Linked DNA regions of Cystobacter fuscus. The protein of the gene in region 3 interacts with the protein of the main gene of each other region in a pairwise test. Links are inferred from orthologs where the notes say so. Each region holds a gene or a part of one and is shown on either strand. Other genes may lie near its edges.

What was found.
Region 1: the proteins of ndk (region 3) and CYFUS_RS32745 interact in binary tests that used the Escherichia coli proteins (3 or more experiments, as listed by UniProt). The link is inferred for Cystobacter fuscus from one-to-one orthologs.
Region 2: the proteins of ndk (region 3) and ung interact in binary tests that used the Escherichia coli proteins (3 or more experiments, as listed by UniProt). The link is inferred for Cystobacter fuscus from one-to-one orthologs.

Annotation. Positions count from the first base shown.
Region 1 is NZ_CP022098.1:8,120,512-8,130,111, forward strand. Bases 2,226-5,163 are described here. They hold CYFUS_RS32745 (5-formyltetrahydrofolate cyclo-ligase), read left to right. Parts: upstream 2,226-3,351; coding sequence 3,352-3,975; downstream 3,976-5,163. Other genes in these bases: CYFUS_RS32735 (tetratricopeptide repeat protein), read right to left, coding at 2,226-2,970; CYFUS_RS32750 (TIGR00282 family metallophosphoesterase), read left to right, coding at 3,987-4,763; CYFUS_RS32755 (hypothetical protein), read right to left, coding at 4,813-5,163. Outside these bases: CYFUS_RS32725 (cysteine desulfurase family protein), read left to right, coding at 1-765; CYFUS_RS51905 (hypothetical protein), read right to left, coding at 798-965; CYFUS_RS32730 (serine/threonine-protein kinase), read right to left, coding at 1,086-1,949; more of CYFUS_RS32735, read right to left, coding at 2,032-2,225; more of CYFUS_RS32755, read right to left, coding at 5,164-5,595; CYFUS_RS32760 (hypothetical protein), read right to left, coding at 5,592-9,131; CYFUS_RS32765 (trifunctional serine/threonine-protein kinase/ATP-binding protein/sensor histidine kinase), read right to left, coding at 9,207-9,600. UniProt on the Escherichia coli protein: Involved in the removal of 5-formyltetrahydrofolate.
Region 2 is NZ_CP022098.1:1,169,524-1,178,947, forward strand. The notes cover bases 4,088-6,849. They hold ung (uracil-DNA glycosylase), read left to right. Parts: upstream 4,088-5,007; coding sequence 5,008-5,691; downstream 5,692-6,849. Other genes in these bases: CYFUS_RS04885 (hypothetical protein), read left to right, coding at 4,088-4,219; CYFUS_RS04890 (hypothetical protein), read left to right, coding at 4,379-4,825; CYFUS_RS04900 (tetratricopeptide repeat protein), read left to right, coding at 5,743-6,564; CYFUS_RS04905 (hypothetical protein), read left to right, coding at 6,587-6,849. Outside these bases: CYFUS_RS04880 (WGR and DUF4132 domain-containing protein), read right to left, coding at 1-3,572; more of CYFUS_RS04885, read left to right, coding at 3,755-4,087; more of CYFUS_RS04905, read left to right, coding at 6,850-7,741; gyrA (DNA gyrase subunit A), read left to right, coding at 7,902-9,424. UniProt on the Escherichia coli protein: Excises uracil residues from the DNA which can arise as a result of misincorporation of dUMP residues by DNA polymerase or due to deamination of cytosine.
Region 3 is NZ_CP022098.1:5,673,118-5,682,619, forward strand. Bases 2,979-5,818 are described here. They hold ndk (nucleoside-diphosphate kinase), read left to right. Parts: upstream 2,979-4,096; coding sequence 4,097-4,540; downstream 4,541-5,818. Other genes in these bases: sucC (ADP-forming succinate--CoA ligase subunit beta), read left to right, coding at 2,979-3,118; sucD (succinate--CoA ligase subunit alpha), read left to right, coding at 3,143-4,045; CYFUS_RS23110 (dienelactone hydrolase family protein), read right to left, coding at 4,622-5,344; rlmN (23S rRNA (adenine(2503)-C(2))-methyltransferase RlmN), read left to right, coding at 5,501-5,818. Also shown: sdhA (succinate dehydrogenase flavoprotein subunit), read left to right, coding at 1-895; sdhB (succinate dehydrogenase iron-sulfur subunit), read left to right, coding at 912-1,745; more of sucC, read left to right, coding at 1,958-2,978; more of rlmN, read left to right, coding at 5,819-6,664; rpsP (30S ribosomal protein S16), read left to right, coding at 6,753-7,016; CYFUS_RS23125 (KH domain-containing protein), read left to right, coding at 7,042-7,320; ribosome maturation factor RimM, read left to right, coding at 7,341-7,862; tRNA (guanosine(37)-N1)-methyltransferase TrmD, read left to right, coding at 7,862-8,596; rplS (50S ribosomal protein L19), read left to right, coding at 8,719-9,111; CYFUS_RS23145 (ATP-binding protein), read left to right, coding at 9,208-9,502. UniProt on the Escherichia coli protein: Major role in the synthesis of nucleoside triphosphates other than ATP. The ATP gamma phosphate is transferred to the NDP beta phosphate via a ping-pong mechanism, using a phosphorylated active-site intermediate.

The DNA.
Region 1 (9,600 bases), 2.4 Mb from region 3 along the record:
CCACGGGAGGCGCTGCTCGAGGCCCTGACGCCCGACACGCTGCTGTGCTCGCTGATGTGGGCGAACAACGAGACGGGCGTGGTGCAGCCGGTGGCGGACGTGTCGCGTGCGTGCCGTCAGCGCGGCATCCTGTTCCACACGGACGCGGTGCAGGCGGCGGGAAAGCTGCCCCTGCGCCTGGGCGAGGTGGACGCGGACCTGCTCTCGCTCTCGGCGCACAAGTTCGGCGGGCCCGCGGGCGCGGGAGTGCTCGTGGTGCGCAAGGGCGTGGACGTGCAGGCCCTGACGCCCGGGCACCAGGAGGCCGGGCGCCGTGGGGGCACCCAGAACGTCCCCTACGCGGAGGCGTTCGCCCTGGCGCTGGAGCTGGCCTGGCAGGAGCAGCCGGCCGTCGCGGAGCGGCTGGGCGCCCTGCGCGATACCTTCGAGCGCGAGGTGCGCACCCGGCTCGCGGACGTGATGGTGAATGGCGAGACGGCCCCGCGGGTGCCCAACACGAGCAGCCTCACCCTGGAGGGCGCGGACGGCGAGGCGCTGCTCATCGCCCTGGACCTGGACGGCATCTGTGCCTCGTCGGGAGCGGCCTGCGCGTCGGGGACGCTGACACCCTCGCACGTGCTGCGGGCCATGGGGCTCACCCCGGCACGCACCCACGCCACCCTGCGCTTCTCCCTGGGCCCCCCCACGACCCGGGAGGAAGTCGAGCGCGTCGTGGAGGCGCTCGTGCGGCACGTCCCCCGGGCGCGTGAGCTGAATACCCCCTAGCCTCCCGCCCGGCGCCGCTCACCCCTTCTGGCTCACCACTTCTGATCGGGGAGCCAGCCCTTGCGCACCTCGTCCGGAGGCTGCCCATAGCCCGGCAGCCCCTCGTGGGACTCCTGGGGCTTGGACGGCTGGCGCTCGGACTCGCGCTCCGGTTGGGCCTCCCGCTGCTCCTGGGGCTTCTTCTGCTCCTGATTCGCCATGATCGTCGTCCTCCCTGGGCGCGCATGCGCCCGCTCATGAAGGAAATCTCCGCACGCCCGGCGCTCCCGGCAGGCGGAGGCGAGCAACCCACCGGGCGCTCACCATTCGCCCCGGACCGCCTACTTCGTGTCGGAGATGCCGAACAGGCCACGCACCACGGCGGCGATGGCCAGGGGCGTGCCCACCCACTCGTCGTAGTGCGGCGTCAGGGCGGCGGCGAAGTCCTCGGCGCTGGCGAAGCGCTCCGCGGGGGAGATGCTGAAGCCCCGGGCGATGATCTCCTCCAGGGGCTCGGGGATCTCCGGGCGGATGAGGCTGGGCGCCACGTAGTCCCGGTAGATGATCTTCTTGAAGACCTCCTCCGGCGTGGCGCCGACGAAGGGGCGCTGGAGCGTGAGCAGCTCGTACAGCACGACGCAGGCGGCCCACAGGTCCACCTGCGGGGACAGCTCCCCCTGGAGGGCCTCGGGCGAGAGGTAGTAGGGCTTGCCGAGCACTTCCCCGCCCTGGAGCACGCCGTCCACGCGCAGGCGCGCCACGCCGAAGTCCCCCAGCTTGATGTCGCCCAGGCGGGAGATGAACAGGTTGGAGGGCGACACGTCGCAGTGGAAGAGCCCGCGGGGCTCGCCGTTGGGCCCCGGAAGCGAGTGGGCGTAGGCGAGCGCGTCGAGCAGCACCCGGCACAGGTAGAGGGCGAAATCCAGGGGCAGGTAGATGCCGCGCTGCTTGCAGCGGCGCAGGATGTGGCCCAGGTCGCGCCCGTCCACCAGCTCCATCACCATGAAGTGCTGATCGGCCACCGAGCCCACGTCCAGCACCTGGACGATGTTGGGGTGGTTGAGCAGCTGGGTGAGGCGCGCCTCGGCGTCGAAGAGCGCGAGCGAGGCGGGATCCTGCACGAGCGCGGGCAACAGCCGCTTGAGGGCCACGACCCAGCCCTGGCGAGGTCCGGACAGGACCCGGGCGCGGAAGACCTCGGCCATTCCTCCTTTGCCCAGGGCGGACAGGATTTCGTAGTGGCCGAGGATGCGAGGCACCCTCGAAGAAGCAGAGGAACTCACGCGCTCACGGTCCCTGGGCTTGCCGCCTTCTGGCGGGGGCCTCGGCGTTCTTGAAGGCCTCCTGGATGTTCTCCGTGTACCGCGCGATGGAGCCGGGATCCGACAGCAGGAGCTTCTCCAGCCCGAGATCCTGCGTGCCCGCCTTGAGCGCGTAGCCCGACTTCACCGCCTGCTCCAACAACAGCAGCGCCTGCTCCTTCTTTCCCAGCCGGCTGTAGGCACACGCGAGGGTGTAGGCGATGCTCGGCTCGCGCTTGTTGAGCTTCTGGGCCCGGCTCAGCATCTCGACGGCCTCGGTGATCTGGTTGCGCATCAACTGGGCGGTGCCCAGCCCGAAGAAGGCCACCCAGCTCTGCTCACCCAGGGCGATGCTGCGCTCGAACTCGGTGACCGAGCCGCCCCACTTCTTCTCCCGCAGCAACTGCTCACCCCGCTCCAGCGCCGCCTTGGCGGCCTCGGGGTTGCGCCGGCTCGCCCCCCGCCCGGACATCAGGCTGGCGCGCGCCGCGGCGGCGGCGTCCTGGGCCGCGCTCACCGCCCTGGGCGAGCGCAGGACCACCAGCCCCTCCTGACCCAACACCGGCGACAGGCACCCCTGCTGGATGCGCACGTAGGCCGTCAGCGAGCCCTCCTCGGGGCTGTGGAAGCCGAGCACCGGCAGCGCCTGCCGCTCCGGGCACCCTTCGCCCTGCAGACACAGCTCGAACTGCCCCACGAGCACCCGGCCCTGCAGGACGCCGTCGAGCACCGGCGTCCCGGGCTCGAGCCCACACGGGTTGCCCCTGCTCGCCCGGCCCACCAGGCGTTCACCCTCGGTGCTCAACTCCACGGTGCCCCAGATGTCCGCCTGGTAGCTGCCCTGGAGGGGGAGCTCCGCCCCCCGCGCGCCAGGAACAGCGGCGATGAACGCCACCAGGCTGATTGTTCTCGAAACGGACACCATGGATGGAGCGCCGCATCATATGAGGGCCCCGACCGCCTTGTAAACGCGCGGCGATGGCTTGACCCATCCCACCCACGTCCTTATCATTCCCGTAGATGCTTCTGGGGGGTTTCCAGGAGTTTCCCGATGTCGAAGTTTCGTTGGATTTGATTGAAGGTCTTGTCCCCTGCGGGGCGCGTGATGCCCAGCAGAAATTCGAACCGATACGTCCATCACGGGGTCCGTTTCAGGTTCCATGAGCAAGCCCTCCCCTCCGGGGAAGAGGGAAGCCTACGGTTCCATGACTTCGAACCCCACCTGGCTTTTTAGGGTTCAATGGACGCTAGGCACACGGCCATTTCGCGGGGGGCTTTTTCTTTCTCTTGGCGGGGAGTGGGGCAGGTGAGCGAGACGGTGGCGCAAGAGGGAGTGGGTCGGAAGGTGACGCTGCGTGAAGAGCTGACGGCTCGTCGCAAGGCGATGACACCCGACATCATCGACGAGCGGGGATTGAAGGTTCAGTCGCGCTTCCTGGCGACCCCCTACTACAACAAGGCGCGGACGGTGGCGCTCTACGCCCCCATCCGAGGTGAAGTGCCCACCCGGGACATCCTGATCGCGGCCCTGCAGGACGAGAAGATCGTCTGCTATCCGCTGTCGCATGTGCACGGGCGCATCCTGGCCTTCCGCGCCATCAAGTCCGAGGCGGAGCTGGAGCCGGGACGCCTGGGGGTGCGCGAGCCCACCAACTCGTCGGAGCTCATCGCGGTGGATCAGATCGATCTCTTCGTGGTGCCCGGCCTGGGCTTCACGCGCGATGGCAAGCGCCTGGGACGAGGGGGCGGCTACTACGACGCCACCCTCAAGGCGGCTTCCGCACGCAGCCGGCGCGTGGGACTTGCCTTCGGCGACCAGATCGTCGACACCCTGCCCACGACGAATGACGACGTGGACATGGACCTCGTCGTCACCGAGTCGCAGACGATGCGCGGGCTCTACCGCGACTGGGATTTCCTCGACACGTGATAGTCCTGTTCATGGGTGATGTGGTGGGCAAGCCAGGGCTGCTGGCCGTGCGCACCCTCCTGCCCAAGTTGATCGCGCGGCACTCGGTGGACCTGGTCATCGCCAACGCTGAAAACAGCGAGGGCGGTGCCGGCATCTCCCCCGAGTCCGCCGAGGCGCTGCTCGACAGTGAGGTCAACCTCCTGACGAGCGGCAATCATTTCTGGACCAAGAAGGTCATTCTTCCCTGGGTGGAGGAGCATCCGCACCTGCTCTTGCGGCCGGCCAACTACCCCAAGGGGGCGCCGGGACGCGGGCACACCGTCATCCAGACGCCGGACGGGCGCAAGCTCGGGGTGCTCAACCTCGAGGGGCGCGTGTTCATGAAGCCCCTGGACAACCCGTTCGCGGTGGCGCCGGAGCTCGTGGCGGAGCTGCGCAAGCAAACGCCCTGCATCCTCGTGGACATGCACTGCGAGGCCACCAGCGAGAAGAACGCCATGGGCGCGCACCTGGACGGCAAGGTGTCCGCCGTGGTGGGCACGCACACCCACGTGCAGACGGCCGACGAGCGCATCCTCCCGGGCGGCACCGCCTTCATCACCGACGTGGGCATGTGCGGCCCGCTCGACTCCGTCATCGGCGTGCGCAAGGAGCTGTCCATCGAGCGCTTCGTCACCCTGCGCCACAACCAGTACGAGGTCGCCAAGAACCTCGTCTACCTCCAGGGCGTGGTCATCGAGCTGGATGACAAGACGGGCAAGGCGCGCTCCATCCAGCGCATCCGCGAGCACCTGCCGGGCACCTAGTACTATCTGCCGGAAAGTGGGGCCCTGGGCGAAGCCGCACCAGCGCCCCTCACTCATTCCGGAACCACTCCGCCGGGATGCCCAGCGCCGCGAGAATTCGCTCGGGCGAGTTCTCTCCCTTGATGTCACGGACAGCCGGCACAAAGGAATCGTCACGAGGCGGCAGCGCAAAGTGGCCGATGCATTCTCCTCCGCGCAGGACGTTGACAAAGAACATGTCCAGGTTCGGTGAGGCAATTACGCCATATGCCATCACATCTGGAAGCCGCTCCGAGAGCGTGATGTCGGCGAAGCCGACGTCGCCTGTTTCGCTGGAAACCCGGAGCCCTTGCGGTGTGTCCTCGAACCGGTAGTGTCCCGGAGGAAATGGGTCCCCGGCATCCTCCAGCGCGCGAGATGCCTCTTGCGCCCGAATACCCTCCACCAATGCGACTTTGCGCAGCGGTCTCTTTGAGCTTGAGTCCGAGGGCAACTCACGGCCTGGCAGCAGACAGCCGAGAGACTCCGCCAGCGATTCTGGGTCCACCTCCAAGACCTCCAACACACCCTTTCGCCACGACGTGACGGCCCACGGATCGTTGCCGCGATCGATCGCGTACACGGGCTCATCGACTTCGCGTGACAAATCCTTGGCGATTTGGAACTCAGCCCCCACGTCGCTGGAGTCCGCACCCACGATGGCATGGTAACGGCCACGGCCCGGGATGACCTCGAAGGATGGCCCTTTCCCGTGCTCCTCGTCCCCCTCCAACATCAGCGCGGCACGAACGCGGCGCTCAAGCCGCGCTGGCTCGCCTGGAGTCAGGACTGCCCATAGAGGCCACCGGTTCATGGCACACCTCCTGACAAGTTCTCCGGCAGATTCAGTGCCGCACGTAGCTGCTTCGTCTTGTCCAGGATGCGAGCCTCCTCTAGTTGAATGAGCTTTATTCCCGGCGACTGCTTGAGTAGGAAGTCCAAAAGCTTGGCTCTGGTCGGGCCGCTCAGGTTGTCTGTACTGACGAGAAACGGTTGTCCGTTAGGTGCCTTGGCTGCGTCCGCGAGTTGGTCGAGCAGGTGCTGGAGTTGCTTTACAAGCGCCTCCTGCTGTTCGTTGAGCTTGCTGCCGGCCCTGCGGGCCAGCCATGAGTCAAGTGCCCTGCGCCAGCGGTTGTCGTTCCAGCCTTTGACCTCTACTCCATGTTGAAGCTTCGACCCCGTCATCGCCGTCAGCAGGTTGTCGATGACGTGCCCTGCTTTCATTTTCACTTGCCGCCCGGTAAGTCGGAAGCCCGGGAAAAGTTTCTGTGCGTTGTCTTCGGTCAGCATTTCGGCCGCGACGCCTCGGAGTTGTTCGCGGACTCGCCGTTGAAGCTTCAGGTTCCACGGTTCTGCTGCTGCCTGCTGGAAGTCCTTCCACGGCGTCATCTTGTTCCTGCCCATGAAGTTGAGGTCCTTCATGAGCAGCCCTGTCGAGTGCAACCAGCCCAGGTCCACGCGGCTCCTGCCTGCTTTCCTCGCCAGCTCAGCCACGGCCTCCGCTTCCAAGTCTGGGTGGCTGACGAGCCACGCGGCCTCCTTCAGGAAGGCAAGCGGGTCCTTCAAGCTCGGAGCTCCCGAGCGCCTCAGTAATTCCGCGAGCGCCGGCTTCGCCGCACTGCGGGTGGCCGCACGCATGTTTTCCACCGCAGCGAGGTAGGCCTGGGCCTTGTCGGCCGGCAGGGCCGCCGCACGCCGCGCCACCGCGCTGTAGGCGCTCGCCATCTCTTGGCTTTCCGCCGCCAACTGCTTCAGCGCTCCCAGCGTCTTCTCGGCTTCCTCGGCCACGAGCCCCGCGCCGCGAATGCCCCCGAGGGCCCGTGCAGCGGCCATTTCCCCTCGTATGGCGAAGAAGACCTGCTTGAAGGCTTCGGCTCCGCCAGGAAGGGAGAAGCGCAGCCCGTCCGGTGTCGCAACCGCCCTACCCTCGGCGAGCATGCGCTCCAGCGTTTTCACCAGGGCCTGGACGGACTCCACCGACGCACGCAGTCCGGACGAGACCCGGGCGCCAGCCGCGCTCAACACCAGCCCTCCCCGGTGTACCAGCTCGCGTCCTATGCCCGAGGTGGCGAGCTTGTAGATATCCCGGCCAGCCAGCACCACCATGGCCACGTCATGTACCGCAAGAAAGTCCCGTCCCTCTGACGTCTGCGACAGCTCCTCCCGGTACGTGTCCACCACCGCGAGAGTCGCTACCAGCGAGACGCGGCCCACGAAGAGGCGCACCGCCGCTCCGCGTGCCGTCTCCAGCGTGCCGCCTTGCGCGGCTGTGGCTGGCACTCTTGTCCACAGCGGTGCCTTCGTCAGGGCGGAAACGGCGCCGTACACCATGTGCATCTCGCTGATGCGGCTCACTGAAGACCACACAAGTGCCTTGTCTGGCGTGGAAGCGAGCAGGGCCAACTCCATGGCCGTCATCAGGTGCGAGCGCGGCTGTGGCCCATGCACTTCCACCCGCACCCATTCCAGTGGGTGCAGAGCCCGGCTGCGCGACGCCTCGTCCACCGAGGACAGGTAGCGGGCCTGGAACTCCTGCCGCACCGGCTGGAAGTACAGGGCCATGCGCCTGGAGGGCCCCACGGCTTCTCCGGGCAGAGCGGGTTCGGCTCCGAGGCGCACTCCCTGCTGCTCCTCCCACGCTTCCGGCGCCACCAACATCGTGGACACCAGCCCAGAGGGGACGTTGAGCAGGTATGTCCTCTCACCCTCACGCCCCAGGTGGATGGTGGGCAGGGACTCGAGGAGGTCCAGCACGAGGGGAAACGAGGCGAGTGCCTTCTGGGTGAAGGCCTGTCCCAGCAACACCTTGCTGTCCGGCGCGTTGCTGCCGAGCAGCTTCTCCAGCACCCCACTCGAAGTCAGCTTGCGCTCCAGGGGTGGAAACTCCCGGTCAGGCGTGGACACCACCACACGCGCTAGCAGGTGCACGGCCTCCTCCTTCATGTCGGAGGTAAGCGCAGGACCTGTGAGGATGGTGTTGAAGACACCCAGTCGCTCGTCCGGGGTGAGGAGGGCGAGCACGTCGTGATCGAGGGAGACAAGGGGCTGGGGCGCATGCGGTGTCGCCGTGGCGAGGGCTGTCTGGAGCAGCTCTCGTCGCAAGGTCGCCAACTCGCCCGTGCCGGCTCCCAACCCCGGCCGCCAGTCCCCCGGTCGAATGAGGAGCGTGCCTGGGTAGTACCAGTAGGCATTGCCCTCGGGGTGCTCGAGTGGCTCGGGAGCGCCGGCAACAGTATTGAATTCGGCGCTGTAGCCCCGCCAGCGCCCGTCCTTCCCGGGGATGATGACGCGCGGGCTTCCACGGGAAGCGTTGCGCACGCGCAGCTCCGCACGCTCCAGGGATGTCTCCTCGGTGAGCAGCGGCAAGGTACGCACCTGGATGCTGGAGCCGTCGGCGAAATAGAAGCGGCCCACCACGCTGCCCGGGGCGAGGACGGGCGAGCCATCCGTGACGCTGTAGCTCGCCGTGAATCGTTTGGAGTGCAGAACGATGGCCTTCCGCAGGGGCTCCGCGGCCTCGCCGAGGATGTGCCCGCGCTGCGACTCGTCCCTCAAGGGCTCAAGCGCCTGGAGATACCGGTCGAAGGAGCTCTGTCCGGCCCCGTCCAGAATGTCCGAGCGTTGAGCCCAGCGCAGGCCTCGCTCCACCAGTGCGGCGGCCCCGGCCCTGTTCAGGGAAGCCCCCGAAAGTTGGGAGCGGCTCCAAGCGACATCCGCCGCCAGATGTGCATCCAGGGCATGGCGCATGGTGGCGAGCAACTCCGGCACGAGCGCTGGCGGGTGGCGCACGCGCACACAGACTTGGAGGCCCTCCACAGCGCTGGAGGGAGGCGCTCGGGGCTCGATGTCGAAAGCGCCCGACGCCGCGGCATCCCCGAAGAGCCGCGAGGCTATTTCCTCGCGCGAGGCATACCCGGGAACCCAGAGCAGCTCGGGCCGAGCCGGGTCCACCTGAACGGGGATTGGAGCCAGTTCGGACGAGAGGACGGCCTGCGCGCCGGCCTCATCCTCGAGCGTGTCCTCCTGCTCGGGCTCGGATGGCTCGTCCTCCAGCCACTCCGGCGGGATGTCCTCCGTGAGGGGGAGGCGCCAGGTACGCTCCAGGGTGGGCGCTCCCGTGTGCTTCCAGTCCCACTCATAAGTGAGGGTGAGATGCTCTCCAGCGCCCACTCCCTCCGGGACGTCTACCTCCACCTCTTCCCGTCCGCGCGCACGGTTGACGAGACAGCTCGCGAGCAGGAGGACCTGGAAACCTCTAGTCCAATCCCGGTGCGCCAGGGCCACCAGGACGTTGCCGAGGCTGTCCCCGTCAGGGCGCTTCCGGACGACGATTGCGTAATCCTTCGCCATGCGGGGTGCTCCTTGAAACGACAACTGCCCAAGAAGATAACCCCTGCAGCACAGGCGGACATGGCCTGACCGCTCCTAACTGGGCGGCACGGGCGCGAGGGGCAGCAGCAGCGTCGCGGTGGCGCCCATGCCGGGCCCGCCGCTGTCCAGCGACAAGTGGGCGTGCATGAGCCGCGCGGCCAGGGCGCTCGAGTGCAGGCCGATGCCATGGCCTCCCTCGCGCGTGGTGAAGCCCTGGGTGAAGAGCCGCGGGCGCACCTCCGAGGCGATGCCCTTGCCGGTGTCCACCACCTGCAGGCTCACCCAGCCCCCTTCCGCCGACAGGCGGATGACGAGGCGACGCGGCTGCTCGGGCGCCTGGGACTCCATGGCCTGACGGGCATTGCTCAACAGGTTGAGCAGGATCTTCAACACCTGGTGCTTGTCGGCCCTCACCGGCGGCAGGGGGCGCAGCTCCCGTGACACGGTG
Region 2 (9,424 bases), 4.5 Mb from region 3 along the record:
TCCTGCTCGGGGGACTCGGAGAGCATGCCCGTGTAGAGGCCCGGATTGAGATCGAGCTCGGCCGTGTGGTCGTCCCCCAGCGGCTTCTCCATCCAGCACGACACGCCGCCGTCCTGGGGGGCGCCACGCCGCCAGCCGCGCGCCTCCAGGCCCAGCACCTTTCCGGTGGGGACCTTGACGCCCTTCACCCGCTCGAGCTTCCTGGCCTCGCGCTCCGCCGGCTCCATCGCGAAGGTGGGGCGGCCGAGCTGGGCGAAGGGTTGCAGCAGTTGGTAGTCGGCGAGGATCTGTCCCCACGCGCCCGCCGTCTTCCCGTCCAGCTCCAGCGCATGGGGCAGGCCCACGAGGGCCTCATCGGGCAGTGTCCAGGTGTCCTCGCTCGGGTCGGCGAAGGTGCGGTCCTCGGCGACGCGGAAGGTGTCCTTCAGCGTGCCCTCGGGCGAGTACGTGCCCCACACCAGCCGGCGCACCACGTGGATGAGCAGCGGGTGCTCGACGAAGAAGCGGCGGAAGACCTCCGGGCTCCAGCGGCGCCGGGCGCACATGGCCAGCTCCAGGCGGAGGATCTGGGTGGTCGCGGCCGTCTTGGCGTCCTTCTTGAGGGCCTTCCACCGCTCCACGGCTGCGTTCGCCTTCTCCGCGTCATCCTTCTGGCCGGGCTTGGGCAGGTCCTTGAGCCGGGCGCCGGAGGCGTCCTTGACGAAGGGCTTGAGCTGCTCGTCGAAGCCCACGGTGAAGGTGCGCTCGCCGAAGTCCAGGGCGAGCGAGCCGCTCTCGTCCAGCCCGAGGTCGGGCACGAGCCGGTCGGCCAGCTCCTGGCGGGTGAGGCCCCGTGCCTCGGCGATCTGCTCGATCTTCTCCTGGGCCTTCTGTTGCAGGCCCTTGAACTTCACCTTCTCGGCGATGCCGTTGAGGTAGATGAGCGTGACGTCGGTGCCGATGGTGGCCAGCACGTCGAGCCCCATGACGGCGCGGGCGTGAGCGGTCTCGCCGGGCCACACGCGGATGAGCGGGGCGAGCTTGCGCGCGGTGTCGTCATCGCCGAGCGGGCCGAGCGCCTGGAAGGCCCAGGACTCCTTGCTCGGAGCACCCACCGCCATCCAGGACTCGAAGAGGCTCCAGGCGAAGCGGGCGAGGCTGGCGGGGTCGCACGCGGCTTTTACCTGCTCCAGGCCCGCGTAGGGCGCATCCAGGGAGGAGATGGCGAGCAGGGTCGCGAGTTCCCGGATGGCCGCGAGGGGCAGCTTCGCGGAGCGATCGCGGAGCAGGGGCCGGGGCAGCCCATCGAGGCCGAGGTTCTCGGGCAGGGTGGGGAGCTTCGCGGGAAAGAGGTTGAGCGGATCGAAGGCGAGGATGCGCCCCACGGCCTCGCGCACCTGGGGGGACACGCGGCCGGCCACGTCGAGCACGGTGGCTTCCTGGCCGTTGGAGGCGAGCAGGCGCAGGGCGGCGCAGGCGGCGTCCTTGGCCTTGCCGGGCTTGCCGAGCGCGGGGACGAGGAGTCCGGCGGTGGCGTGCTCGGGGTGGCGTAGCAGCCAGGCGCGGGCGGTGGGGCGGGCCTTCTTGGTGCGGTGGAAGGCCTCGGCCATCTGGGGGGCGAGCCGGGTCACGGCATAGGGCGTGAGCAGGGCGTAGGTCTCGGTGCCGTGCGTGGTGACGAAGTCGGCGATGGTGGGGAGCGCGGCGAGGCCCAGCCGCGCGATGATGGCGGGGAGCCACTGCTCCTCGTAGCGGTTGAGCTGGAGCCCGTCGAGGTGGGCGAGGGCGAGCGCTTCCGGAGCGTAGACGAAGAAACGGATGTCCAGCCGCCCCTTGGCGCGGGCGAGGTCCACCTTTCCGCTCAGCAGCGCCTGCTCTTCCGGGGTGCTGCCGTAGGGTTTGTACTCCCAGCCCTTGCGCCGCGACCATTCGGCCTGTTCGCCCTCGCGCCACACGAGCGCGTCGGGAAGCGCGGGGGGTACCACTCCGTCGAGCACGGGGAGCGCCTCGGGCTTCTGGCTCGAGCGCCAGGGGGGACGGGCGAGAACGGGAGGGAGCTGCTCGGGAGCCGCGTCGGGGACGTCGGGGCCGAGCTGGGCTTGGAGGCGGGCCACCACCTCGCGTGCCTCGTCGGACAGGAGGGGGAGGGCGGCTCGAGTGGCGTCGGGCTCGCGGCGCAGCAGGTGGCCGAGGATGGAGCGCGCCTGATCGCCTTCCTTGCCCCGGAGGGAGGCCCGGGGAGTGATGAGCCGCAGCGCGCGGTGGGGCCAGCGCACGGTCGCCTCGATGAGGAACGGGAGCGCCTCCTTCTCGGCGTCGAGCAGCAGTTGCATCGCCTCGTCCGTGTTGATGCTCGCGGTGATCTCGGCCCAGACCCGCACCGCTTCGGCTCCCATGGGCTTGGGCTGGAGTTCACGCAGGAGCGCGAGGCTGTGCACGCCCATGCCATCGAGCAGCGAGGCCAGGTGGCCATTAGGCTCGCGCAGCAGATTCCAGACGTCTACCTGGGGGATGATCGGGGAGAGCGTGTCGGGCTCCGAGACGCTGCTCAGGATGAAGGGGATTCCAGGCTCCTGGGCCGTGATGAACTCCTCGGCCTGTTCTTGCACCCAGGAGGTCTCCGTGGGGAAGAGGAAGGCGGAGGCGTCGCGGCGCACCTTGGAGTCGCGCAGGAGGGCGGCGGCGTCACGAGCGGCCTGGTAGCCCGCGTCATCCGTCTGGGTGGCGAGCAGGGCCCGCAGGCGGGGCAGGCCGCGCAGGTGGCCGCGCGACAGGAGGTTGTAGTGCTGGTGCTGGGGTTGGGTGTTCACGCCCCGCCGGGCCTGGAGCGCCTTCGCCCCCGTCAGATACAGGTCCAGGGAGAGGAGCGCGGCGCGCGTGGCGTGGACGGGCCCGCCCAGGGCGAAGAGCAGATCGATGATGGGCTCGTGGCGGGGGACCTTGTTCCAGGACTCCTGGTACTGGAGGAAGATGACCAGGACGGCGTCCTCCTCGGGCGTGCCGAGCGAGGGCTCGGGGCGGGAGATGCGCTCGGCGACGGCGCGGGTCTCGGCGGTGCGGTTGTTCTTGTGCGTGTCCTCGGGGATGAGCCCGGGGGGGACGCGCTCGAGGAAGTCCTCGCGCACCAGGGCCCAGGACTTCTTCACGGGGGCGAGCGGACGCATCGGCGCGGCGACACCGCCCCGGCGGGGATACACGCGGCGCAGGAGGGCCTCGGTCCAGGCGATGGGGGCGTCCGGGTCGGCGGCGGGTGGAGGCGGGACCGGTGCCTCGGGGGCGGTGGAGGCGGGTGCCTCGGATGGAGGCGGGGACGCGGCGGCCCTGGCCTTCTTCGCGGGCGCGGGTGGAGGCGGACTCGCGGAGGGCGGTGCCGCGGCGCTGGGAGTGCTGCCCACCTCCGCGTAGCCCTTCTTCTGCTTCTCGGCGATGAGCTTGTCCTGCTCGGCCCGGGCCTTTTCGGCGGAGGGGAAGGACTTCTGCTGGGTCTGCCCGCTCGTGCCGATGCGCCCCCATCGCACGGTGAAGCCGGTGTCCCCCGCTTCAATCTCCCAGAACTTCCTCGACGAGCCCTCGACCAGTTCGAAGCGACGCATTGCAGTCTCCGCGAGAACCAAGACCGTAGCGCACCACCCCCACCCGGCGGCGGGCCAGGGGATGCCTTTTTGCAATCCGGGGCGCGACTGGGCTAGCAATACGGCCCTCCGCCCGGGCCTGGACGTGGCGACGCACGCTCGACCCTGCTCCGGCCCTCATTCCCTCTGGAGAGCACCTCGTTATGTCCGAAGAGAAGAGCAAGCCCGAAGGCAAGAAGCTGCGGCGCCCCATCGACGACGTTCGCGACGAGCTGTTGAAGGATCCGGACGTGAAGGAGCAGGCCCGTCTGCTCCAGATCCCCGTGGAGCAGTACGTGGAGAAGATCCTCGACTACGCCTCCCATCCGGAGAAGCCGCCCGCGATCATGATCGTCCCGGACGAGGCGCTCAAGAAAGAGGACCCCAGCATTCCGACCGTCGCCGAGGTCGAGAACCACATGCAGAAGCTGGTCAAGGGAGAGATCCCCATCATCCCCGGCCAGGCGACGGATGGCTTCAACAAGGGCCCCACGCCGGCGCAGTACCAGCGCACGCTCGGCGGCGAGGATTCCGTCCCCTACAAGATTCCCCCGAAGTCCGACGCCGCGTCCAAGGAGCTGTCTCAGGAACTGGAACTCCAGCGCCCCAAGCCCAAGTTCAAGCCCTGAGCTTCTCGCGGGAGCATGCCCATCCCCTTGATCTCCCAAGCATTTTCAAAAAAGGCGAAATTCTCGGGGGATCAGGAAACAAATAATCAGGGCGCGCGAGAATCCTTTTGTCAGTAGCACTTACGGCCGCTGCGGCGGCCCCTCGAAAAGGATTTCATCATGGGTTTCATCGGCGGCAAGGATGGTCTCCTCGGCGGACTCGGTAAGGCTTTCGGCAAGATCGCCAGCTTCGCGGCTCCCATCGTCTCCATGGTCAACCCCTTGGCGGGCGCGGCCCTGGGCTTCGCGGGCAACCTCGCGAGCGGCAAGAGCCTGACGCAGTCGCTGTTCAGCGCGGCCTCCAGCCTCATCCCCGGAGGTGGCGGCGGAGCAGGAGTGTTCGGCAACCTGCTGGGCAAGTTCGGCGGGGCCGCGGGGTTCCTGGACGGCGCGGGCGGCAACAGCATCCTGAGCTCCGCGCTCAACCTGGCCACCGGCAAGAAGGGCGTGACGGACGTGCTGGGCCAGCTGATGGGCAACTTCGCCCAGAAGGGCCTGAGCCAGCTCGGCCTGAACAACGCGACGGAGCTCGCCGCCCAGCGCATGGCCCAGATGCTGCTGCAGTAAATCCAGAGCGCCAGCATTCTCACCCACGGGCCCGGGAGGAATTTCCTCTCCGGGCCCGTCGTGTTTTGGGGTACTGCTTGGGCGCCGAGGGTCCTCCATCCGACTTTTCAGGCACTCGGGCACGAGCTGACCGCGCGAGTCGGGTAGAGGGGCCTCATCGACACGTGAGTCGTGGAGGCACGATGAGTTCGTTGAAGAGCCTGCTCCCCGAGGAGTGGCGCGAGGCGTTGGGGGATGTCCTGGCGAGCCCGGGGTTCCGGCAACTGGAGGAGTTCGTGGCGCGCGAGCGCCAGCAGCACAAGGTGTATCCGCCCGAGGAGGATCTGTTCTCGGCCTTCCGGTTGACGCCGTACGGCCAGGTGAAGGTCCTCATCCTCGGGCAGGATCCGTATCACGGGGCGGGACAGGCGCACGGGTTGGCGTTCTCGGTGCGGCCGGGCGTCAAGCCTCCGCCCTCGTTGGTGAACATCTTCAAGGAGCTCCAGTCGGACCTGGGGTTGCCCCGGCCGAAGGAGGGCTCGCTGGTGCAGTGGGCCGAGCGGGGCGTGTTTCTGCTCAACGCGGTGCTGACGGTGCGCGAGGCCGAGCCCAACTCCCATGCGGGACGCGGCTGGGAAGCCTTCACGGACGCGGTCATCCGGGCGGTGAGCGAGCAGCCGGAGCCGGTCGTGTTCGTGCTGTGGGGCAGCTATGCCCAGAAGAAGGAGGCGCTCATCGACGAGCGCCGACATGCGGTGATCAAGGGTCCGCACCCCTCGCCGCTGTCGGCCAGTCGGGGCTTCTTCGGCAGCAAGCCCTTCAGCCTCGCCAACGCGGAGCTGGAGAAGCGCGGGCGCGCGCCCGTGGATTGGCGGCTGCCAGGGTGAGGGGCGCCCCCGCGAGCGTGTTGCCTCGCGACTGGTTAGAGTCCCCTCACCATGGCGAAGACCTCACCCCGCAAGGCCCCGGCGAGCCCGAAGAAGGCCGCCGCGGCTCCGAAGAAGAGCGCCGCTTCCGCGAAGAAGCGCCCCTCGTCCGTGAAGAAGCCGGTGGCCCCGGCGCGGCCGGCCGCGGCGAAGAAGAAGGCCCGGGCCCCGGTGCCGCCCTCCGCTCCGGTGGAGGTGCTTCCCCCCGCCTCCTCCTTCCCCGAGTTCGTGGCCGAACCCGTGGCGGAGTCCGTGTCCGAGCAGAAGGCGCTGCCCTCGGGTGAGGCCTCGGGCGGCGTCGCGTTCCCCTTCGAGATCGATCCCAAGCGCATCGAGGAGGGCCTGAACAAGCTGCGCGGGGAGGTCATCCACTGGGCGAACAAGGGCCGCTACACGAAGGTGCGCTTCAAGTTCCGCGGCAAGCAACTGCTGCCGGACCTGCCCATCGCCGCCGTGGCCGCCGCCGAGGGCCTGACCTTCTACTGGGGCGGCATCCTGCGCGCGCTCATCGTCACCGTGGCCGGGGGCAGCCTGCTCCAGGTGGAGCTCGTCAACGACGCGGACAAGCGCGTGCAGGCCGGCAAGGAGGCCCTGCTCGCCGGAGACCTGGACGAGGCCCTCGCCGCCTTCCGCGAGGCGCTCGCCATGGACCGGGACAATGGCGGTGCGCACCTCAACGTGGGGGTGGCCCTCAAGCTGAAGGGAGATCGCGAGGGCGCGCTCGCCGCCTTCGAGCGCGCCAGGGCGTTGGACCCCGAGGGCCCCCTGGGCGCCGAGGCCGAGCGGCTCGCCGCCCCGCTGCGGCCCAAGGATGTCGCCACCCAGACGGCGTGAATCCGGAGGTATACTCCTCCTCATGGCCGCGCCCATCGACGACGAATTCCAGATCCGTCTGGAGGGCCAGTCCGCTCTGCTCGCGCCCGCCCGGGAGCGCTACTACCGCCTGGTGCTCGCGCTGGCCGAGTCCCGATGGCAGGAGCGGCTGCGGCAGGAGTTGCCCCTGTTGCGCGAGGTGCGGACCCATCAGGACGCACTGGACGCCCTGCTCGGCCCCGCGCTGCGCCGCGCCCAGGCCGAGGACTGGCCCACCAGCCACCCGACGGTGCGGACCTTGTGGGAAGTGCACTCGCTGCGCGAGCAGCTCGCCCGGGACGTGGCGCGCAAGCTCGGACGCAGCGCCCAGGAGTCGCTGGCCGGCCTGATGAGCTCCCTGGAGGATTGGCTCATCACCCTGCCCCGCGACGTGCCCGTCCACCTGCGCGAGCAGACCGCGGCGGAGCTGTTGCCGGACTCCCTGCCCGCGCTGCGCGAGGCCGTGCTGTTCGCCGGGCGCCTCGAGCCGCTCTTCGCGCACCCGGTGCTGCTCTCCGGGCGGCTGCCCTTCTCGAGCCTGCAGCGAGAGGAGTTGTCCCTGGGGTGGGCCCGGGGCGAGGCGGCGCTGGCCGCGCTCTGGCGCCGCCTGTCCGGCGTGGACGCACGGGGCTTCATGGTGGCGGAGCTGCGCGAGCGGGCCGCCCTCGCGCCGCGCCGCCCGCCGGGCACCGGCACCGAGCGTCTGCTTCACGCGGAGTACTGGTACCAGGAGGCCCGGAGCCGGCTCTTGCACATGGCTCGGCTGCGGCTCGCCCCGCTCGAGCCCGACCCGGCCGAGTGTCTGGCGGTGATGTGGTGGCTCTTCGAGCGGGAATACGCGCCTCATGTGCGCCTGCACGCCTCGGGGGTGTTGGAGGACGCCCGGGCGGCACTGTTCGAGGTGGCCTACGAGCTCTGGGACGCGCAGCGGCCGGACATTCCCGAGGACGAGTGCTGGACGCCCGCGCGCTGGGCCCGTCTGGACAAGCTCGCCGGGCAGGCGGATGAAGGCCGTCATGGCCCGGACGGCGAGCGCGTGTGCGAGGCACTCCGGGAGTTGATCCAACGCCATGGAATGGGCACGCGGGTGTCGCGCGGATGGTGGGCGCCCTCGCGTCTGACCCGGTTGGTACAACAGGCCCGCGAGGTCCTGGGTTGAGTTCAATGCCCGCCAACCGGGCGGGCTCCGGGTCCTCTTTCTGGCTCCCCCCCACGTCCCGGGCATCAGCATTGTTGACGCTGGAAAATCCGGGGGTTACGTACACCCAATCTCTTGGAGAGGTCCCCTCGGGCGGGCCTCTCCCCTGACCCACGAATTCATGGCCGACGACACCACCGACAAGCCGGCAACGCCCCCCGCGCCTCCTTCGGGCGCCGTGGGAGAACTCATCCAAGTCAACATCGAAGACGAGATGCGCCGCTCGTATCTCGACTACTCGATGTCCGTCATCATCGGGCGCGCCCTGCCCGACGTGCGCGATGGCCTCAAGCCCGTGCACCGCCGCGTGCTCTACGCGATGAACGACCTGGGCAACCTCCACAACCGCGCCTACAAGAAGAGCGCGCGCGTGGTGGGCGACGTCATCGGTAAGTACCACCCCCACGGCGACTCCTCCGTCTACGACGCCATGGTGCGGCTCGCGCAGGAGTGGTCCCTGCGCTACCTGCTCGTGGATGGCCAGGGCAACTTCGGCTCGGTGGACGGCGACTCCCCCGCGGCCATGCGCTACACCGAAGTGCGCATGGAGCGTCTGGCCGAGGAGATGCTCGCGGACATCGAGAAGGAGACCATCGACTTCGGTCCCAACTACGACGACTCGCTGCTCGAGCCGCTCGTCCTCCCCACCAAGTTCCCCAACCTCCTGGTCAACGGCAGCTCCGGCATCGCCGTGGGTATGACCACCAACGTGCCGCCCCACAACATGGGTGAGGTCATCGACGGCACGCTGCACCTCATCGATCACCCCACCGCGACCGTGCGTGATCTGATGCAGTTCATCACCGGTCCGGACTTCCCCACCGCCGGCATCATCACCGGCCGTGAGGGCATCGTCCGCGCCTACGAGACGGGCCGCGGGCAGATCACCATCCGGGCGCGCACGGAGATCGAAACCTCCAAGAAGGGCGACCGCGAGAGCATCATCGTCACGGAAATCCCCTACCAGGTGAACAAGGCGCGGCTCATCGAGAAGATCGCCGACCTGGTGCGCGACAAGAAGCTCGAGGGCATCAGCGACATCCGCGACGAGAGCGACCGCCAGGGCATGCGCATCGTGGTGGAGCTCAAGCGCGATGCCATCTCCGGCGTGGTGCTCAACAACCTGTTCGCCAACACCCCCATGGAGACCACCTTCGGGGCGGTGATGCTCGCCATCGACGGCGGCCAGCCGCGCACGCTCACCCTCAAGGAGCTGCTCGACCGGTTCATCTCGCACCGCCGCGACGTGGTCACGCGCCGCAGCCGCTTCGAGCTGCGCAAGGCGCGCGCCCGCCGCCACATCGTCGAGGGCCTGCTCGTCGCGCAGGATCTCATCGACCTGGTGGTGAGCCTCATCCGCGCCTCGAGGGACCCGGACGAGGCGCGCTGGGGCCTCATGCACATCCTGTCGCCCGAGCTCTACGAGCAGGAGCGCTTCAAGAACCTGCAGCGCATCGACTACGCGCAGGCCAAGGCGCAGATGGCGCTGCTCGAGTCGCGCGCGCGCGCCGAGGAGCCCAACTACTCGGGCCTGGAGCACCGCTACGAGGGCGCCGGCTTCAGCGAGGATCAGGCCAAGAACATCCTCGAGATGCGCCTGCAGCGGCTCACCGGCCTGCAGCGCGAGGAGCTGTTCCGCGAGCT
Region 3 (9,502 bases):
CCCCGCCCAGAAGCTCACCGAGAAGCTCGGCGGCGTGATGGAGATCTACGAGAAGTTCGTGGGTGATGATCCGCGCCACGTGCCCATGCAGATCTTCCCGGGCATGCACTACTCGATGGGCGGCCTGCACGTGTCCTTCGAGGCGGACTCGAAGACGCAGACGCCGCTGGTGGGCAGCCCCGTCAACCACACCACGCGCATCCCCGGCCTGTACGCCGCGGGCGAGGCCGAGTACGCCTACCACGGTGCCAACCGCCTGGGCGCCAACTCGCTCCTGTCCTGCATCTACGCCGGCATGCTCAGCGGCCCGGCCATGGCGTCCTTCGCCAAGAGCAACACCAAGAGCGCCACCGACGCGGATCTGCAGAAGCACTTCGCCGAGGCGAAGAAGTTCTGGGAGGAGCGCTTCGCTTCCATCAAGAAGATGGACGGCAAGGAGAACGCGTACGGGCTCACCAAGGAGCTCGGCGACATCATGACGGAGAACGTCACCGTCGTGCGCTACAACGACCGGCTCCAGAAGACGCTGGATCGGATCCGCGAGTTCAAGGATCGCTGGAAGAACATCAACGCGCTGGACACGGGCAACGTGGCCAACCGCAGCATCTCCTACGCCAACCAGCTCTGGAACATGTTCGAGCTGGCCGAGGTCATCACCAAGAGCGCGCTGCTGCGCGACGAGAGCCGCGGCGCCCACTACAAGCCGGACTTCTCGCTGCCCGAGCCCGCCTCGAAGGACCCGACGCAGGATCCCAACTGGATGGGGCTGTGGAAGAAGCGCCACGAGAAGTGGGCCAAGACGACGCTCGCGTCCTATTCGCCCGAGACGCCGCAGATCAGCTACGAGGACATCCCCACGCCCGTGCTCGACCCCGAGCCGCGCTGGTACGCCTGAGCAGAGAGGGAACGACATGGACCACGCGACCACGACGCAAGCGCCTGTCAGCAACACGACCAAGCACGTCACCTTCCGCATCTGGCGCCAGGACGGTCCGGATCAGCAGGGGCACTACGACGAGTTCCGCATCGCCTACCGCCAGGGAGCCAACGTCGTCTCCTGTCTCATGGAGATCCAGCGCAACCCCGTCACCACCGACGGGCGCAAGGTGGCCCCGGTCATCTGGGACGCCGCGTGCCTGGAAGAGGTGTGCGGCAGCTGCGCCATGAACATCAACGGCCGGGTGCGCATGGCGTGCTCCGCGCTCATCGATCGCATCATCGGCGGCGGCGAGCCCATCATCACGCTCGAGCCGATGAAGAAGTTCCCCGTCACGCGCGACCTGGCGGTGAACCGTGATCGCATGTTCGACGCGCTCAAGCGCGTCAAGGCGTGGATCCCCATCGACGGCACCCACAACCTGGGCCCCGGTCCTCGCCAGTCTCCGGCGGATCACTCGGTGATGTACAAGCTGTCCACGTGCATCACGTGTGGCAGCTGCCTCGAGGCGTGCCCGCAGGTGACGATCGACAACGAGTTCATGGGCGCCGCCGCCATCAGCCAGGCGCGGCTCTTCAACATGAACCCCACGGGCAAGATGAACTCCGAGGAGCGCGTGCGCGGGCTCATGGGCCCGGGTGGCATCCAGGACTGCGGCAAGGCACAGAACTGCGTGAAGGTGTGCCCCAAGGAGATCCCGCTCACCACCTCCATCGCGGTGATGAACCGCGAGGTGACCAAGCAGATCATCAAGGACATCTTCTTCAATCAGGAAGGTGACAAGAAGGCGACGGGCGGTCCGGGCTAGCGCTCGCGTGTCACCCCGCTTTAGTTTTGCCGAGGCTCCGCGTCTGGCGTGAATTCGTCGGGCCGGAGCCTCGGTCTTTTTCCGTCCGCCAGAGCAGGGCCCTTGACACTCGGGTCTTGCCAAGCGGGCCATTCTGCGCGAGAGAGGCAGCCGTCCCGGGGGGCTGGCTCCCGGCGGCCAGTCGCGCGTTATCCGCGTCACCCGGAGCTTCGATGAAGATCCACGAGTACCAGGGCAAGGAACTCTTCCGGAAGTATGGAGTCCCCACGCCGCGAGGCATCCTCGCGACCACTCCCGACGAGGCCGAGAAGGCCGCGAAGGAGTTGGGCACTTCGGTGGTCGTCGTGAAGGCCCAGATTCACGCGGGCGGCCGTGGCAAGGGCGGCGGCGTGAAGCTGGCCAAGAGCCCCGCCGAGGCGAAGCAGCTCGCCCAGCAGATGATCGGCATGAAGCTCAAGACGATCCAGACCGGGCCCGAGGGCCAGACGGTCAACAAGGTCTACATCGAGGAGGGCCTGGCCATCGGCCAGGAGCTGTACCTCGGCGTGACGCTGGATCGCGCCACCTCGCGCATTACCTTCATGGCCTCGCGCGAGGGCGGTGTGGAGATCGAGGAAGTGGCCGAGAAGCACCCGGAGAAGATCCTCCGCGAGGCGGTGGACCCCATCGCCGGCTTCCAGGACTTCCAGGGCCGCAAGCTGGCGTTCGGTCTGGGGCTCACCGGCCCCACGGTGAACAAGTTCGTGCAGTTCTGCTCCGCGCTCTACCGCGTGTACACCGAGGCGGACGCCTCGCTCGTGGAGATCAACCCGCTGGTCATCACCAAGGATGGCGGCGTGGTGGCGCTCGACGCGAAGGTGGACTTCGAGGAGAACGCGCTCTACCGGCACAAGGATCTGCTCGCCTACCGTGATCTCGCGGAGGAGGAGCCGCGCGAGACCCAGGCCAAGGAGTGGGATCTGGCCTACATCGCGCTGGACGGCAACATCGGCTGCATGGTGAACGGCGCGGGTCTGGCCATGGCCACCATGGACACCATCAAGCTGGTGGGCGGCAGTCCGGCCAACTTCCTCGACGTGGGCGGTGGCGCGAGCAAGGAGAAGGTGACGGCGGCCTTCAAGCTCATCCTCGCCGACCCGCAGGTCAAGGCGGTGCTCGTCAACATCTTCGGCGGCATCATGAAGTGCGACATCATCGCCGAGGGCATCATCGCCGCGGCCAAGGAAGTGCAGCTGAAGATCCCGCTCGTGGTCCGGCTCGAGGGCACCAACGTGCAGCAGGGCAAGGACTTGTTGAGCAACTCCGGCCTCGCCATCACCCCCGCCGACAACCTCCGCCAGGCCGCCGAGAAGGCCGTCGCCGCGGTGAAGTAGTTCCAGGCAGAGAAAGGTCAAGCCATGAGCATCCTCGTCAACAACGACACGAAGGTCCTCTGCCAGGGCATCACCGGCTCGGCGGGCTCGTTCCACTCCAAGCAGATGCTGGAGTACGGCACCAAGCTGGTCGGCGGTGTGACGCCGGGCAAGGGCGGCACCGACTTCGAGGGCAAGGTCCCCGTGTTCAACACGGTGGCCGACGCGGTGAAGCAGACCGGGGCGAACACCTCGGTCATCTTCGTGCCGCCCCCCTTCGCCGCGGACTCCATCATGGAGGCGGCCGACGCGGGCATCTCCCTCATCATCACCATCACCGAGGGCATCCCCGTCAACGACATGGTGAAGGCCAAGCGCTACATCCAGGGCAAGCCGGGCGTGCGCCTCATCGGTCCCAACTGCCCCGGCGTCATCACCCCGGGCGCCAAGTGCAAGATCGGCATCATGCCGGGCCACATCCACAAGCCGGGCCGCATCGGCGTGGTGTCGCGCTCGGGCACGCTGACGTACGAGGCCGTGTACCAGCTCACCCAGCTGGGCCTGGGCCAGTCCACCGCGGTGGGCATCGGCGGTGACCCGGTCAACGGCACGGACTTCGTGGACGTGCTCAAGCTCTTCAACGACGACCCCGAGACCGACGCCGTCATCATGATCGGCGAGATCGGCGGCAACGCCGAGGAGGCCGGTGCCGAGTACGTGGCGCGCGAGTTCAAGAAGCCCATCGCGGGCTTCATCGCCGGCCAGTCGGCTCCTCCGGGCAAGCGCATGGGTCACGCGGGCGCCATCATCTCCGGCGGCAAGGGCACGGCGTCCGAGAAGATCAAGGCCATGGAGGCCGCGGGCTTCCTCATGGCCGCCAGCCCCGCCGAGCTGGGCACCACGCTGCAGGAGGCCATCAAGCGCGGTCCTCCGAAGAAGAGCCGCTAGTTCCCCCGTTTTCCGCCTCACTTCCCAACGACACAACGAGGAGCCAGGACCATGGCCATCGAGCGTACGCTGTCCATCATCAAGCCCGACGGGCTTCAGAAGGGCGTCATCGGCAAGATCATCTCCCGCTTCGAGGAGAAGGGTCTCAAGCCGGTCGCCATCCGCCTGCAGCACCTGTCGCAGGCGCAGGCCGAGGGGTTCTACGCCGTCCACAAGGCGCGCCCCTTCTTCAAGGACCTGGTGAGCTTCATGATCTCCGGCCCCGTCGTCCTGATGGTGCTCGAGGGTGAGAACGCCGTCGCGGGCAACCGTGATCTCATGGGCGCCACCAACCCGGCCAACGCGGCCCCCGGCACCATCCGCCGTGACTTCGCCACCAGCATCGACCAGAACACGGTGCACGGCTCGGACAGCCTGGAGAACGCGAAGAACGAGATCGCGTACTTCTTCCGCGAGACCGAGATCCACGGCTACGAGTACTCCGGCAAGAAGTAGTCCCGGCGGGCCTCGGTAGGAGGCCCCATGGACTTTGAGGCCCGGCTCCCGCGCAGCTCGCGGGGACTGGGCCTTCGTCTTTCAGGAGAAGAAGACCTCGGCGAGGAAGGGCGCGAGCGACGTCCACGCGCGGCGCGAGGCCTTCTCGCTGTAGAGGATGCCCGAGGCGGGATCATTGGCGAACGGCGCCATGAAGGCGTGCATGGTGGCGCCGTACGCGTGCACCTGCCAGTCCGCCTTGCACCGGGTGAGCTCGCGGCCCAGGGCCACCACGTCCTCCGGCAGCGCCATGGGATCGTCCCACCCGTGGAAGACCATGACCTTGGCCTTGATCTCCGTCTCCGCGAGGCCCTCGGGGCGGCCGAGCAGGCCATGGAAGCTCGCCACGCCCCGCACGTCCGCGCCCGTGCGCGCCAGGTCCAGCACGCACAGCCCTCCGAAGCAGAACCCGATCGCGGCTACCCGGGTGGCGTCCACCTCGGGCTGGTTCCGGATGGTCTCGACGGTCTTCAGGATGCGCTCGCGCAGCGTCGCTCGGTCCGACACCAGGGGGGTCATGAGCGCCCGACACTCGTCGGGTGTCGTGCCTCTCAGTCCCTTGCCGTAGAGATCGCAGGCGAAACCCGCATATCCCCAATCGGTGAGCTTCTTGGCGAAGTCGAGCTGCGCCTCGCTGCGGCCCTCCCACCCATGGAAGACCAGGACGGCGGGACGCTTGCCCTCGCGGTGGCCGTCGTAGGCCAGCACGCCCTCGAAGGACTTGTCGCCGTGGGTGTATTCGACTGCTCGGGTGTCGATGCGCATGGTGTGTGTCCCTCCGTCGTACCAGGGCCGCCCGCGACGCGACGGGGGCCGGAACGAGCGAGGATAGATCCAGGGCGGGGAAGGGGACGAGCCCTCCTTTGACTCCACCGGCCTGGTTGTGGGAAGTGGCTCCTACACCTCTCCGTTGGAACCATGATGACGCCGACAGAGCCCGCCAGCGCCACCGTCGACACCGCCGCTCCGCCCGTGCCCGCGCCCACCCCGGCCGCCACGCCGCGCACGGAGGTCTCCAGCCTGACCCTGGAGGGGCTCACCCGCTTCCTCACCGAGCAGCTCGGCGAGCGCGCCTTCCGCGCCGGCCAGCTCTACCGGTGGCTCCACCAGCGCGGCGCCACCTCCTTCGACGAGATGACGGACCTGTCCAAGGCCCTGCGCGAGAAGCTCAAGGCCCGCGCGGAGATCGTCCCCCTCGTCAAGGACGCCGAGCAGCGCTCGGTGGACGGCACCATCAAGTACCGCTGGAAGACCCGGGACGGCCGCTACATCGAGTCCGTCTACATGCCTTCCGAGGATCGCAAGACGCTGTGCGTGTCCACGCAGGTGGGCTGCGCCATGGCGTGCACCTTCTGCATGACGGGCACGCTCGGCCTCAAGCGCAACCTCACCCCGGGGGAGATCGTCGCCCAGGTGCACGCGGTCAACCGCGAGGTGCGCAGGAACGAGAGCCTGGAGACCCTGCGCCCGCTCTCCAACCTGGTCTTCATGGGCATGGGCGAGCCCCTGCACAACTTCGAGAACCTGAAGACGGCGCTCTCCATCCTCCAGTCCCAGGACGGGCCCAACTTCAGCCACCGCCACATCACCGTGTCCACCGTGGGGCTCGTGCCGATGATCGAGCGCTTCGGGCAGGAGACGGACGTGAAGCTCGCCATCTCCCTCAACGCGAGCACCGACGAGCAGCGCTCCAAGACGATGCCCGTCAACCGCAAGTGGAACATCGCCGCGCTGCTCGACGCCTGCCGCAAGTTCCCCCTGCGCCAGGGCCGCCGCATCACCTTCGAGTACGTGCTCCTGCGCGACTTCAACGACTCGGACGAGGACGCCGCGCGCCTCATCCAGCTGCTCGACGGCATCCCCGCCAAGGTCAACCTCATCCCCTACAACGAGAACCCCGGCCTGGGCTTCCAGACGACCATGGACGAGCGCGCCGAGCGCTTCCGGGAACTGTTGTGCGCCGGGCACGTGGCGGCCTTCATCCGGCAGAATCGGGGCCGGGACATCGCCGGCGCCTGTGGCCAACTGGCCAACCGGGGAGGGGAGAGTCCCTCGGAAACGCCGCAAAGCCCCGAGCTTCCTTGACAATCCGCTCGTGGGGGCGTTAAGAGCGCCCCCCTCCAAGCTGATCACCTTCTTGTCTCACCTTCAGTTTTCACCTGGAGCATCAGAAATGGCCGTTGTCCTCCGTCTCGCCCGCGCGGGCGCCAAGAAGAAGCCGTACTACCACGTGGTGGCCACCGACTCCCGCAACCCCCGGGACGGCAAGTTCATCGAGGCCGTGGGCGCCTACGATCCGAACCAGAACCCGGCCAAGGTGGAGTTCGACGCGGAGCGTCTGGAGTACTGGCTCAAGAGCGGCGCGCTGCCCTCCGAGACCGTTGGCGAGCTCATCAAGCGCCACAAGCGCACCGCCGCCGCCACCCCCGCTTCCTAGTCCCTGCCGGGGCTGAGTCGACAGCGTGGAGCAACTCATCCTCTATCTGGTGCGGGCCCTGGTCGATCACCCCGATCAGGTTGGCCTGCGCGCGTCCGAGGTGGACGGGGCCCGGCTCTTCGAGCTGAAGGTCTCCCCCGAGGACGTGGGCAAGGTCATCGGCCGTGACGGGCGCACCGTGGGCGCCCTCCGGACGCTGCTCGGCGCCGCGGGGCAGAAGCAGGGCCAGAAGGTCCGCCTGGAAATCCAGGACGATCGGCGCCTTCCCCAGGCCGCCTCTTCCGCCCCTCCCGAGGGCCAGTGACCCTCAAGCCTCATCTCGAAATGGGCTACGTGGCCCGGGCCCATGGGCTCAAGGGTGAAGTGGCCGTGCGCCCCTTCGATCCCGCCTCCGAGTCGCTCGATTACGTCGAGCGCGTGCTCGTGCGCACCCGCGCGGGCCAGGAGCGGCTGTTGCGCATCGAGTCCGTGCGGCCCACCCCCAAGGAGACCCTCGTGGTCTTCGAGGAGGTGGAGCGCCGCGAGGACGCCGAGGCCCTGGTGGGCGCCACCGTGCTCGTCTTCCGCGAGGACCTCGAGCCTCCCGAGGAGGACGAGTACTTCCAGGGCGATCTGGTGGGTCTCACCGCGGTGGACGAGGCCGGCAACGTGCTCGGCCGCGTGGAGGAGCTCTGGGACACCGGCGAGGTGCCCAACCTGGTGATCCGCGCCGAGGGCCGTGAGGAGCTCGTCGTGCCCTTCGCCGACGACTTCGTCTCCACCGTGGACATCCCGGGTGGGCGGCTCGTGGTGAAGCCTCCGGAGTACCTGGAGGTGGGCGGAGGCGGACCGGAAGAGGAGGCGTGATGTACCCCGTGGAGGTGCTCACCCTCTTTCCCGACAGCGTCCTGGGCTACCTGGGCGCGAGCATCCTCGGCAAGGCACGCGAGAAGGGCCTGCTGGGCGTCACCGTCACGCACATCCGCGACTACGCCGAGGGCAAGCACCGCGTCACCGACGACGCCCCCTACGGCGGCGGCGCGGGCATGGTGATGAAGCCCGAGCCCCTGGTGGCCGCGATCGAGGCCGCCCGGAGCCGCGCTCCCGCGGGCGCCAAGGTCCTGCTGATGAGTCCCCGGGGCCCGACCTTCACCCAGGCCCGGGCGCGTGAGCTTGTCCGGGAGCCGGGGCTCATCCTCGTGTGCGGCCGCTACGAGGGGGTGGACGAGCGCGTGATGCCCTTCCTGGATGGAGAGGTGTCGCTGGGCGACTTCATCCTCACCGGAGGCGAGGTGGCCGCCCTGGCCGTGGTGGACGCCGTGGCGCGGCTGCTGCCCGGGGTGCTCGGCAACGAGTCCTCCAGCATCACCGAGAGCTTCGAGGAGAACCTCCTGGAGCATCCGCACTACACCCGGCCTCCCTCCTTCCGGGGAGCCGAGGTGCCCGCCGTCCTCCAGTGTGGGGATCACGCGCGGATCGCCCGGTGGCGGCGCTGGCACGCGCTGCGGCTCACCCAGGAGCGGCGGCCGGATCTGTTCGCTCGCCTGGAACTGGGCAAGGCGGACGTGAAGCTGTTGCAGAAGAAAGAGGAGGAGTTGTAGTCCTTCCGGTGGTTTCCAGATCCGGGTGGTGCTTTGCGGGCTTGTCCGCCCCCCGGCTCTCTGGTAGGACGGCCCGCTCTCAAGTTTTCGTACCGCCAGTCCAAGCTTTTCTGGAGTGAGTCATGCGTCGCAGCGCTATCGAGTACGTGGAGGCCAAGAACCTCCGTCAGGACGTCACCGCTTTCCAAACGGGTGACTCGGTTCGAGTTCACTGGAAGATCAAGGAAGGCGACAAGGAGCGCGTGCAGGCCTTCGAGGGTCTCGTGATCCGCAAGACGCGGGGCTACAACCGCGCCACCTTCACCGTGCGCAAGGTGTCCTTCGGCGTGGGCGTGGAGCGCATCTTCCCGGTGCACAGCCCCCGCTACGAGAAGATCGAGGTCCTCACCCGCGGTCACGTCAACCGCAACCGCCTCTTCTACATCCGCAACCTCAAGGGCAAGGCCTCCCGCGTGGAGAGCCAGGAGGACGCGGAGATGCGCCGCGCCGCCAAGGCCCACCAGGCCAAGGCCTGAGTCGACTCCGGCCTGCCCGGCCGGTCTCTTTTTGGGGAGCGCCCGTTCAGGGACGCTCCCTTTTTTCATATCCGCACGCGCTAGAATGGGGGGCGCATGCACTTCGTTGAGCTCGCCGTCCAGAATGTCCGGGGGTTTTCCCCCGCCGGCCGTTTCGCCCTGAAAACCGGGTACTTCGTGCTCAAGCCGCCCACGGCGGAGCCGAGTCCGCTGTCCGGGTTGACACTCGCGTTGCTCTACGCGGATGGCCGAGGCGGGGATGCCGCCTTCTCCGTCTCCGCGCAGAAGCCGGGCAAGGGCGCCTTGACGTTCGTGGGGCAGGACACGCTCACCTACCGCGTGCTGCGGGAGATGGGCGGAGGGGGCACGCTGCATCGGCTCAACCCCACCA